2 regions of the Dermacoccus nishinomiyaensis genome follow, and region 1 is predicted to be linked to the other one. Evidence: riboswitches for the same ligand, from Rfam matches in the RefSeq annotation. Region 1 holds a riboswitch; the other holds the start of a gene.

Region 1 (4,670 bases):
CGGGCCGCGATGCGGGCGTCAGCGTTGGATCCAGGTGTCCTTCGCGCCGCCGCCGGCCGAGACGTTGACGATCATCGTGCCCGCTGGGGCGACGCGCGTCATCGCTCCCGGTGTCGTGACGGCGACGGTGCGCGAGGCGTCCTGCCCGTCCGGGCGCTGCAGCACGAACGCGCGCAGGTCGACGTGGCTCGGCACGAACGAGCCGTCGACGAGCGTCGGCAGGGTCGACAACGGCACGATGTCCTGCGCGACGAAGCGCTCCGGCGTCTCACGGATCTCCCGACGGCGCGTCTCCAGCTCGTCGGCCGAGCACTCCGGGCCGACAGTGATGCCGCTGCCGCCGTAGCCGTCGATCGGCTTGACGACGAGTTCGTCGAGGCGATCGAGCACCTCCTCGCGGTGGTCCTCGCGGGCACACAGCAGCGTCGGCACCTGCGCGAGCAGCGGCTTCTCGCCGAGGTAGAAATCGATGATGTCGGGCACGAGCGCGTACGTCGCCTTGTCGTCGGCGAGGCCGTTGCCGGGCGCATTGACGATGGCGACCGCGCCCGCCGCGAGCACGTCACGCAGCGCGTCGCCGAGCGGACGACCGTCCGCGCCCTTCGCTTCGAACAGCTCGGTCTCACCCATGCGCGGGTTGAGCAGGTGCACGCGGTGACGTTCGCCGCCGTCGAGGCGCCACAGCTTGCCGTCGTCGACGACGAGGGCGTCTGCCGTCACGATGGCGGCTCCGACCTGGCCGCTCACGAGGTTCTGCTCGTACCAGGTCGTGTCCGTCGGGCCGGGGGAGACCATGCACAGGCCGATCTCGGCCTCGGCAACGCCACCGTCGACGAGTCTTGCGCTCGCGATGAGCGACTCGTGCAGCAGCCCGTACGTCCGGGTCGGGTGCTCGAGCGTCTCCGCGGGCGGCAGGATCTCGGCGAAGTGGTTCTCGAGCACCTCACGGTTGATGTGCGTCATGCCGAGCCCGCCGGGCATGCGCAGGTTGTCCTCGAGCACCATCCACTCGCCGGACGCGGGCGAGACGAGGTCGAGGCCGCAGATGCCGGCGCGGACGAAGTCAGCGGGCACCCGCTGGCCGTCCTCGGACCAGCCGGGCGAGCGACGCAGCATGTCGGCGTCGACGCGGCCCGCCTTGATGATCTCGCCGGGGCCATAGACGTCGCGCAGGAAGAGTTCGAGCGCACGGACGCGCTGCTCGGCGCCGGCGCTGAGCTCGGCCCAGCGCTCGGCCGAGATGATGCGCGGCACGATGTCGATCGGGTACGGGCGGTTGCCGTCCTCGGAGTTGATCGTCACGCCGAGCTCGGTCAGGCCCTTGCCGGCCGCTTCGAGGCGGCGCGACACCTCGTCGGGCCCGAGCGTCTCGATGCGCTCGATGACGGCCGCGTAGTCGGGGCGCAGCTCCGCATCGTCGGTGACGGATTCGTCGTGCACGCCCGGGGTCTCGGGTTCGTGCTCGCGGTATTCGCTGAACGCCACGGGGACGATCTCGCCCTCGGCGCCCTCGTCGTTCGTCGGGTTCGTGCCCTGTGCCGTGGTCATGGGGACGACGTTACGGCAGACGGCTCACGTGCGCTCGCGGACGAGGCGGCCCAGGGTCTGCGCGTTGGCGACGGCGGCGCCGTCGATGTCGTTGTTGAAGTACGCCCAGACGGTGCGTCTCTCGGTGAGCCGGCCGTCGATGCCGATTGCCCATGCAAGAAGGGCGTCGTCCGAGTAGCTGCCGCCATAGAGCTTGGCGCCCTTCGGGCCGTGGAAGCGGATGCAGACGTTCGAGGAGGTGACGCGGACGTCGGCGGTGTGCGTCTTCGGGGTGGGCCCGTCCATGACGACGTAGGCCGCGTCGTGGAGTTTGAGCAGCGCGAAGACCTCGTCGTCGAGCCAACTGTCGTGGCGGAATCAGACGGCGATGTCGAAGCGGCTCGGCATCGCAGTGAGGAAGGCGTCGAGCAGCGCATCGTCGCGTTGCAGAGCCGGGGGGAGTTGGACGAGGAACAGCCCGAGGCGGTCGCCGAGCGCGTCGAGGGCGGGGGTGATGTGCGGTAGCCATTCGTCGAGGGCGGTGAGGTGGCCGACGTGGGTGAGGCCCTTGGGGGCCTTGACGGTCATGCGGAAGCCGTCGGGCAGGCGGCGGTGCCAGCTCTCGAAGCTCGTGAGTGCCGGCCAGCGGTAGTAGCCGGCGTTGAGTTCGACGGTGTCGAAGAGGTTCGCCGCGTAGTACTCGAGGCGCACGCGGTCGGCGACGCCTGCGGGGTAGACGGTGCCTTTCCAGGAGGCGTACGTCCACCCTGACGTGCCGAGGCGCAGTTGCGCTCGGGTGGCCGTGCTCATGGCGTCAGCATGCCACCGGAGCGCGGCGTGATGTTCGGCCGGGACGTGAATGTGGACGAGATCCGCCGAGGTGGACGTGAATCGCGAATGTGGGCGAAATTCGCCGGTGTGGACGAAATTCGCGACGCTCAGTGATGCGTCGGCCAGAGACACGCGAGGAGGGCCAGGCAGAACCTGACCCTCCAAGCGAACAGCTCCATGCGCAACATGGACGCCCCCGAGTCTGCTGCACCGAGCGTGGGAGCCGAGCCCGCGAGGCTCCCACGCCGGAAAGCGGACGAAGGGGAATTACTCCATGACGACGACGGGCGCCTGGCTCTTGCCCTTCTGGGCTTCCTTGGCCTCTTCTTCGGCGCGCTTGACGAGGGCCTGCGGCGGGTGGCCGGCGGACTTGGTGAAGTAGTCGGCGGCGCGGCGTTCGGCGTACATCTTGGCGGCGGCGAGTGCGCCGGTGGAGATGGCGGCGTAGATCGCGGCTTCGATGATGCTGGCGTTCGGGTCCTTCGCGCTGCGCGGGCTCTTGCCGGTCGTCATCTTCCACGTCTTGGTTGCGGTGGTCGTCGCGATCTTGCTCGCGACGATGCCGGCGCCCATGCTCAGCACCTTCCACACGAGGTTGCCCATGGTGTTTCCCCTTACGTGTCGTCGGCCGTCGTGAGGCGTCGTCGAGCCTCGGGCCGTTGATGTCTTGGGTCCATCCTCGCGCGTGCATGTGTCGCTGCGCCAGTCGGCATGGTCATCAGCCCGGTCTGACGGGGGTGGGCGTCGTGGCGGCCGGCTCGTGCACGAGGGATCCGGCGTCGGCGTGAGGTGCGCACGAGCCGTCAGCGGGGATGCCGGAGTGCGAAGCGGGCCGAAGCGTGTCGTCCGTCGGTGGTCGGTGCTAATCTCACGCTCGAACGACAGGGGAGCGCAGTGTGCGCTGAGATCGTGCCGCATCCGGCACCAAACCCTCGAACCTGACCCGGTTAGCACCGGCGGAGGAAGTCGAGTTCTCACTCGTCGCGCGTACGTGCGGGCGACGACGTCCCTCACTGGCCGTGAGGAGGAACGTTCACATGATGTCTCGTGGTGGCCGCGCCGTGCTGGCGCTCGCGTGCGTGGGTGCGCTGGCGGCGTGCAGCGTCGACAACAACTCGTCGGGCTCGAAGTCGAGTTCAGCGGGCGGCTCGGGTGCGTCGGGTTCGGGCGCGTCGAAGACGGTCACGTTGGTGACGCACGAGTCGTGGGCGCCCGACAAGAACGTCATGGCCGAGTTCACGAAGCAGACGGGCTACACCGTCAAGGTCGTGAAGTCCGGTGACGCCGGTGAGCTCGCGAACAAGCTCGTGCTGAGCAAGAACAACCCGCTCGGTGACGTCGTGTTCGGCATCGACAACACGTTCGCCTCGCGTGTCACGACGAACGACGTCCTCGAGCCGTACAGCCCGAAGGGCGCGCCTGCGTCGGCGTCGAAGTACGAGCTGCCGGACGGCCAGGGCAAGGGGCAGCTGTCGCCGATCGACACCGCGTCGGTGTGCGTCAACGTCGACGACGCGTGGTTCACGAAGAACCACAAGACGAAGCCCGCGTCGTTCGACGACCTCGTCAAGCCCAAGTACAAGAACCTCATGGTCGCGCCGGGCGCGTCGTCGAGCTCGCCGGGCATGGCGTTCTTCCTCGCGACCGTCGGCCACTACGGCCAGGACGGCTGGGAGGCGTACTGGAAGAAGCTCATGGCGAACGGGCTCAAGCTGACGTCGGGCTGGAGCGACGCGTACGAGGTCGACTTCACCGGCAGCGGCAAGGGCAAGCGTCCGATCGTCGTCAGCTACGACAGCTCGCCGGCGTTCACCGTCGACAAGGCGGGCACGTCGACGACGTCGGCGCTGCTCGACACGTGCTTCCGATCGACCGAGTACGCCGGTGTGCTCAAGGGGGCGAAGAACCCCGACGGCGCGAAGGCGCTCATCGACTTCATGAACGGTGCGAGCTTCCAGAAGTCGCTGCCCGACTCGATGTACGTCTTCCCCGTCGACTTGAACGTCGAACTGCCCAAGGCGTGGGCGGCGAACGCGAAGCAGCCGACGAAGCCGATCGAGGTGTCGCCCGCCGACATCGACAAGAACCGTTCCGAATGGCTGACGAAGTGGAAGGACGTCACGTCCAAGTGACGCCCGAGCGATGAACGGCACCCGTGATGGTCTGCGTCGCGGCGCACGAGCCCGGGGCGCTCGCGCGCCGTTCGTCATGGCCGCGCTTGCCGTCGTCCCGCTCGTGTTCCTCGCGATCTTCTTCGCGTGGCCCGTCGCAGCGATGGCGGTGCGTGGGCTCGCGCCGGGTCGGCACGTCGA
Region 2 (4,670 bases), 790 kb from region 1:
CAGTCGATGTCGGCGTGAGCGGCGACCGGCATGGCGTCCCCGAGATCACCCGTCGCACCGGCATCACGTCCCGCGGCCTGCGTGCCTGCGTCACCGTCGCGGGTGCCTGCACCGCCGCCAGGCGCGTGTGCACCACCGCCGTACGCATCGGCGCGCGTGAGTGCTGCGTCGTCGCACCCGAGAGCGTCGACGATGTCGGCGGCCGTCAGCCCCACGGTCGCGAGCACCTCGCCGCGCGAGGCGTGGACGAGGAACTCCTTGGGAATGCCGAACGTGTCGAGCGGCGTGCGCACACCGGCTTCACGCAGGCGTCGCGCGACGGCGCTGCCGACGCCCGCCTCGACGAGGTTGTCCTCGATGACGACGACCCGGCCCGCGGCGCGGGCGAGGTCGACGAGTTCGTCGGCCACCGGGTAGGTCCAGCGCGGGTCGATGACCTGGACGCGACGGCCCCGATCGGTGAGCAGATCGGCGACGCCGAGTGCCGTCGAGACCATCGACCCGACACCGACGACCAGCACGTCCACGCCGTCGCCGCCGTCGGGTTCACGCATGACGTCGAGGCGACCGAGACGTCTCTCGGCGACGAGCGGGTCGGCGACGTCGCCCTTGGGGAAGCGGATGACGCTCGGCGCGTCGTCGATGTCGACGGCCTCGCGCAGCAGTTCGCGCACCTGTGCGCCGTCGCGCGGGGCGGCGAGGTGCAGGCCGGGCACGATCGAGCAGATCGACATGTCCCACATGCCGTTGTGCGAGGCGCCGTCGGAGCCGGTGACGCCGGCACGGTCGAGCACGAACGTCACGCCCTGACGGTGCAGTGCGGTGTCCATGAGCAGCTGGTCGAACGCGCGGTTGAGGAACGTCGCATAGACGGCGACGACGGGGTGCAGGCCGCCGTACGACAACCCGGACGCCATCGTGACGGCGTGCTGCTCGGCGATGCCGACGTCGAACACGCGCTCGGGGTACTTCTTCGCGAACCCGTCGAGCCCGACGGGGATGAGCATGGCAGCCGTGATGGCGACGATGTCGTCGCGCTCGGCGCCGAGGGCGACCATCTCGTCGCTGAACTCGTCGGTCCAGATGCGGCCACTCACCTCGAACGGCAGGCCCGTCTCGGGGTTGAACTTGCCGATGCCGTGCCACTGGTCGGCCTCGTCGGAGAACGCGGGCTCGTAGCCGCGGCCCTTCTGCGTGATGACGTGCACGAGGGTCGGCCGGCCGTAGTCGCGAGCGCGGCGCAGCGCGGCCTCGACCGCCGCCTCGTCATGTCCGTCGATCGGGCCGAGGTACTTGATGCCGAGGCTCTCGAAGACGCCCGTGTCGGGGTAGACGATGTCCTTGAGACCACGCTTCACGCCGTGCAGCGCCTCGTACATCTTCGTCCCGACCTTCGGCGTCGCCTGCAGGCGGTTCTTGCCCCAGTCGAGCACCTGGTCGTAGGTGTGCATCGTGCGCATCGTCGCGAGGTGATGCGCCATCCCGCCGATCGTCGGGGCATAGGAACGCTCGTTGTCGTTGAGCACGATGACGAGCGGCAGGTCGGCGTCGGCGGAGATGTTGTTGAGCGCCTCCCACGCCATGCCGCCGGTCAGGGCGCCGTCACCGATGACGGCGACGGTGTGACGGTCGCTCTCACCCTTGAGGCGGCGCGCCTTGGCAATGCCCTCGGCCCAGCTCAGCGACGTCGAGGCGTGCGAGTTCTCGACGACGTCGTGCTCCGACTCCTCGCGGCTCGGGTAACCCGACAGTCCGCCGGATTTCTTGAGCTTGCTGAAGTCGTGACGCCCCGTCAGCAACTTGTGGACGTAACTCTGGTGGCCGGTGTCGAAGACGAACGTGTCCTTCGGCGAGTCGAAGACGCGGTGCATCGCGATGCTCAACTCGACGACACCCAGGTTGGGGCCCAGGTGCCCACCCGTCTTGGAGACGGATTCGACGAGGAACTGACGGATCTCGGCGGCGAGCGCGTCGAGCTCCTCGGCGGGGATTCGCTTGAGATCGTCCGGACCCGAGATGGTTTCCAGCAGCGTCACGTCTCACTCAGCCTTTCGAAAGTGCAGTCTCCTGAGTCTAGGTCGTCGACCGCGCAGCCGCCATGCGGGCGGGGGCACCCTCCCGTCGCGCCCCGTCGGAGCCGGTAGCGCCGTCGGAGATCAAAGGCCGGGACTCTGCCCGCCCACGCACCCGCCCCGAACGCCGGCGCATCACAGCCGAGGGACGAACGTCTTGCCGCGCATCGCCTCGTGCACGAGACGGACGGCGCGCGCCGTGGCACGCAACCGCAGCCCCTCCGCGGACAGGTGCTCCATCACCTGCGGCACCGCGCGCGGTGGCAGCTCGTCGGCGAGGTCGACGCGGATGCGGCGATATGACTCGCGCATCGCGCCGAGTTGAGCGTCGACATGCCACGTCGCCACCCAAGCGAGCGCCACCGGGTGACGGCGCCATGCGTCGTAGGCCCGAAAATCCGAGGGGCACTGATCGAGCAGCCACTGCGTCGCCGCCTCCTGCCACCCCGGTGCACCCGGCGGCGGCACACCTCTCGGCCAGCCCGGAGGGCCGGTGTTCACCTCGTCCGACATGACCCCAGCGTACCCCATTGTTCGAACACGTGTTCTATTTGATGACCGCCCCACGAGACCGCAGACCGGCGCGAGACACGCCCCCGAAGCCAGGTGCTCTGTGGCATGCTGAGCCCGTCACACGGGAGCCCGAGGCGCGGGCTGAGAGGGCATCGCCATGCCGACCGTCCAACCTGATGCGGTTCATGCCGCCGTAGGGAGTGTTCGATCGTGGCTACCCTGACGCCTGCCCCTTCCCCTGCCCACGACGATGCGCCACGCCTGGCGCCGGCCGCCGCCACCCCAGAACGGCGCGAGGCCCGCCGCAGCGCCCTCGTCGGAAACTTCGTCGACCAGTTCGACATCTTCCTGCCCGTCATTGCGCTGGGTGGGGTGCTGTCGACGCGTTCGACGATTCCCGACGGCCTCGTCTTCGCCGCGACACTCCTGGGCCGCCCCCTCGGGGCGTTCATCCTCGGCACCCTGGCCGATCGTCGCGGACGAGCCCGCGTGTCACGCGGCGCACTGCTCGGCCTGAGCGTGTGCACCGGCCTCATGGTGACGCTCCCCCTGCACACCTCGACGTGGGCCGTGGCCGCTCTCCTGGCGTTGCGCTTCGCCGCCGGATTCTTCCTCGGCGGGCAGTACTCCGCGGCCATCCCCCGCGCCCTCGCGCTCACAGAGCCGCAACGACGCGGCCACCTGAGCGGCCTCGTCATGGCGATGTCACCCCTCGCGAACGCCACCATCGCTGCCGCCACGATGATGCTGACGGCCTCACTCGGCGGCGCGTACACCACGTGGGGGTGGCGCCTGCTGTTCGTCGTCGGCGCACTCCTGCCGTTGATCCTGGCCCTCACCGCGAGGTCAGCGCACGCCGGGCCGGCAGGTCACAGCCACTCTCCCCACGAATCCGACAATCGCGATCCCGCCGCGCACGACGCGACCGACGACGAGGAAGAGCGCGTGACGGGCCGTGTCGTGGCCGCATTGTTCACCCTCATGACGGGGCTGTGGTTGTTCACGATGATGGGGGTCTCGGTGCTGACGAGTTCGCTGCGCCCGCACTTCTCCCCCCATGACGTCGGGCTCGTCATGCTCGTCGCGACGGCCGTCAGTGCGCCGACGATGGCCGCGGCGGGTGCCGTCTCGACGCGTGTGGGCCGTTCACGCTTCTTCATGGCGTTCGGAGCACTGGCCTGCATCGCCGCCCCCGCCGCCTATCTCGTGGCAATGCATGCCGCGTCATCGGGCAGCATCGTCGCCACGACGATCGCCGTCGCGACCGTCCAGATCGTCACCGTCTCCGCCTACGGCCCGGTCGGCGCCTACCTCGCCGAACACTTCCCCGAGTCGCGACGTTCGCGCGGTTACGGCAGCGTCTATTCGGCGTCGATCGTGCTGCCCGGCCTGTACCCGTTCTGGCTGCCCACCGTGACACAGTGGCTCGGCCGTTCGGCCGCCGTCCCGCTCGTGCTTTGCGTCGCGGGCCTCCTCGTCACTCTTGCCCCCGCGTGGATACGCGGAAGTAACGTTGGTGGTTACGAAAAAGTAAGTTGAGTGGGTGAAATCAGCTCGAACCGGTGGCGACGCCGTGATGATCTTGTTAACGTCGTGACTCGGTTCACATCGACTATCGAAGGATGAGCATGTTCACCACACGCCGTACCGCCAAGATCGCCCTCGTCGCCACCGCCGTGGCCGGCACCGTCACGATGGCTGCGCCCGGCGCGCAGGCCGCGACGAGCGACACGACGAAGGACACCATCTGGAACCTCGGCTACGACACGTCGGCGACGACGACGATCAAGAAGTCCGGGCAGTCCTCGACGACGACCGGCTTCACCTTCTCCACCCTCCACGTCGAGAAGGGTGACCTGAGCTCCGACATCATGCTCAAGGACTTCAAGATGCCGGTGAAGCTCGGCAAGCTGCAGATCGCCATCGCGACGATCTCGCAGGAACCCGTCGGCAAGGCCGTCGGAACGATCGACCCGAACACGCACAAGATCGTGCAGACCCAGAAGGTCAACCTCCACATCAAGGATGTCTCGGCCACGGGTAAGGGCCTCATCAACCTCGTCGGCAAGAACTGCCGCACGAGCA

The links. Region 1 has a riboswitch for thiamine pyrophosphate ahead of DYE07_RS06490 (thiamine ABC transporter substrate-binding protein). Riboswitches for the same ligand answer to the same signal wherever they lie in the genome.
Region 2: another riboswitch for thiamine pyrophosphate. It lies ahead of DYE07_RS14470 (MFS transporter); the one in region 1 lies ahead of DYE07_RS06490 (thiamine ABC transporter substrate-binding protein).

The regions. Positions count from the first base shown of each region.
Region 1 is NZ_UFXX01000001.1:1,383,258-1,387,927, reverse strand. Features, by position in the region: gene DYE07_RS06505 (circularly permuted type 2 ATP-grasp protein) at 19-1,548, opposite strand; partial or broken gene DYE07_RS06500 (DUF72 domain-containing protein) at 1,573-2,337, opposite strand; gene DYE07_RS06495 (DUF4235 domain-containing protein) at 2,626-2,961, opposite strand; TPP riboswitch at 3,232-3,340, shown strand; gene DYE07_RS06490 (thiamine ABC transporter substrate-binding protein) at 3,396-4,490, shown strand; gene DYE07_RS06485 (ABC transporter permease) at 4,501-4,670, shown strand, end outside.
Region 2 is NZ_UFXX01000001.1:588,649-593,318, forward strand. Features, by position in the region: gene dxs (1-deoxy-D-xylulose-5-phosphate synthase) at 1-2,036, opposite strand, end outside; gene DYE07_RS02905 (hypothetical protein) at 2,208-2,585, opposite strand; TPP riboswitch at 2,697-2,802, shown strand; gene DYE07_RS14470 (MFS transporter) at 2,796-4,124, shown strand; gene DYE07_RS02915 (hypothetical protein) at 4,208-4,670, shown strand, end outside.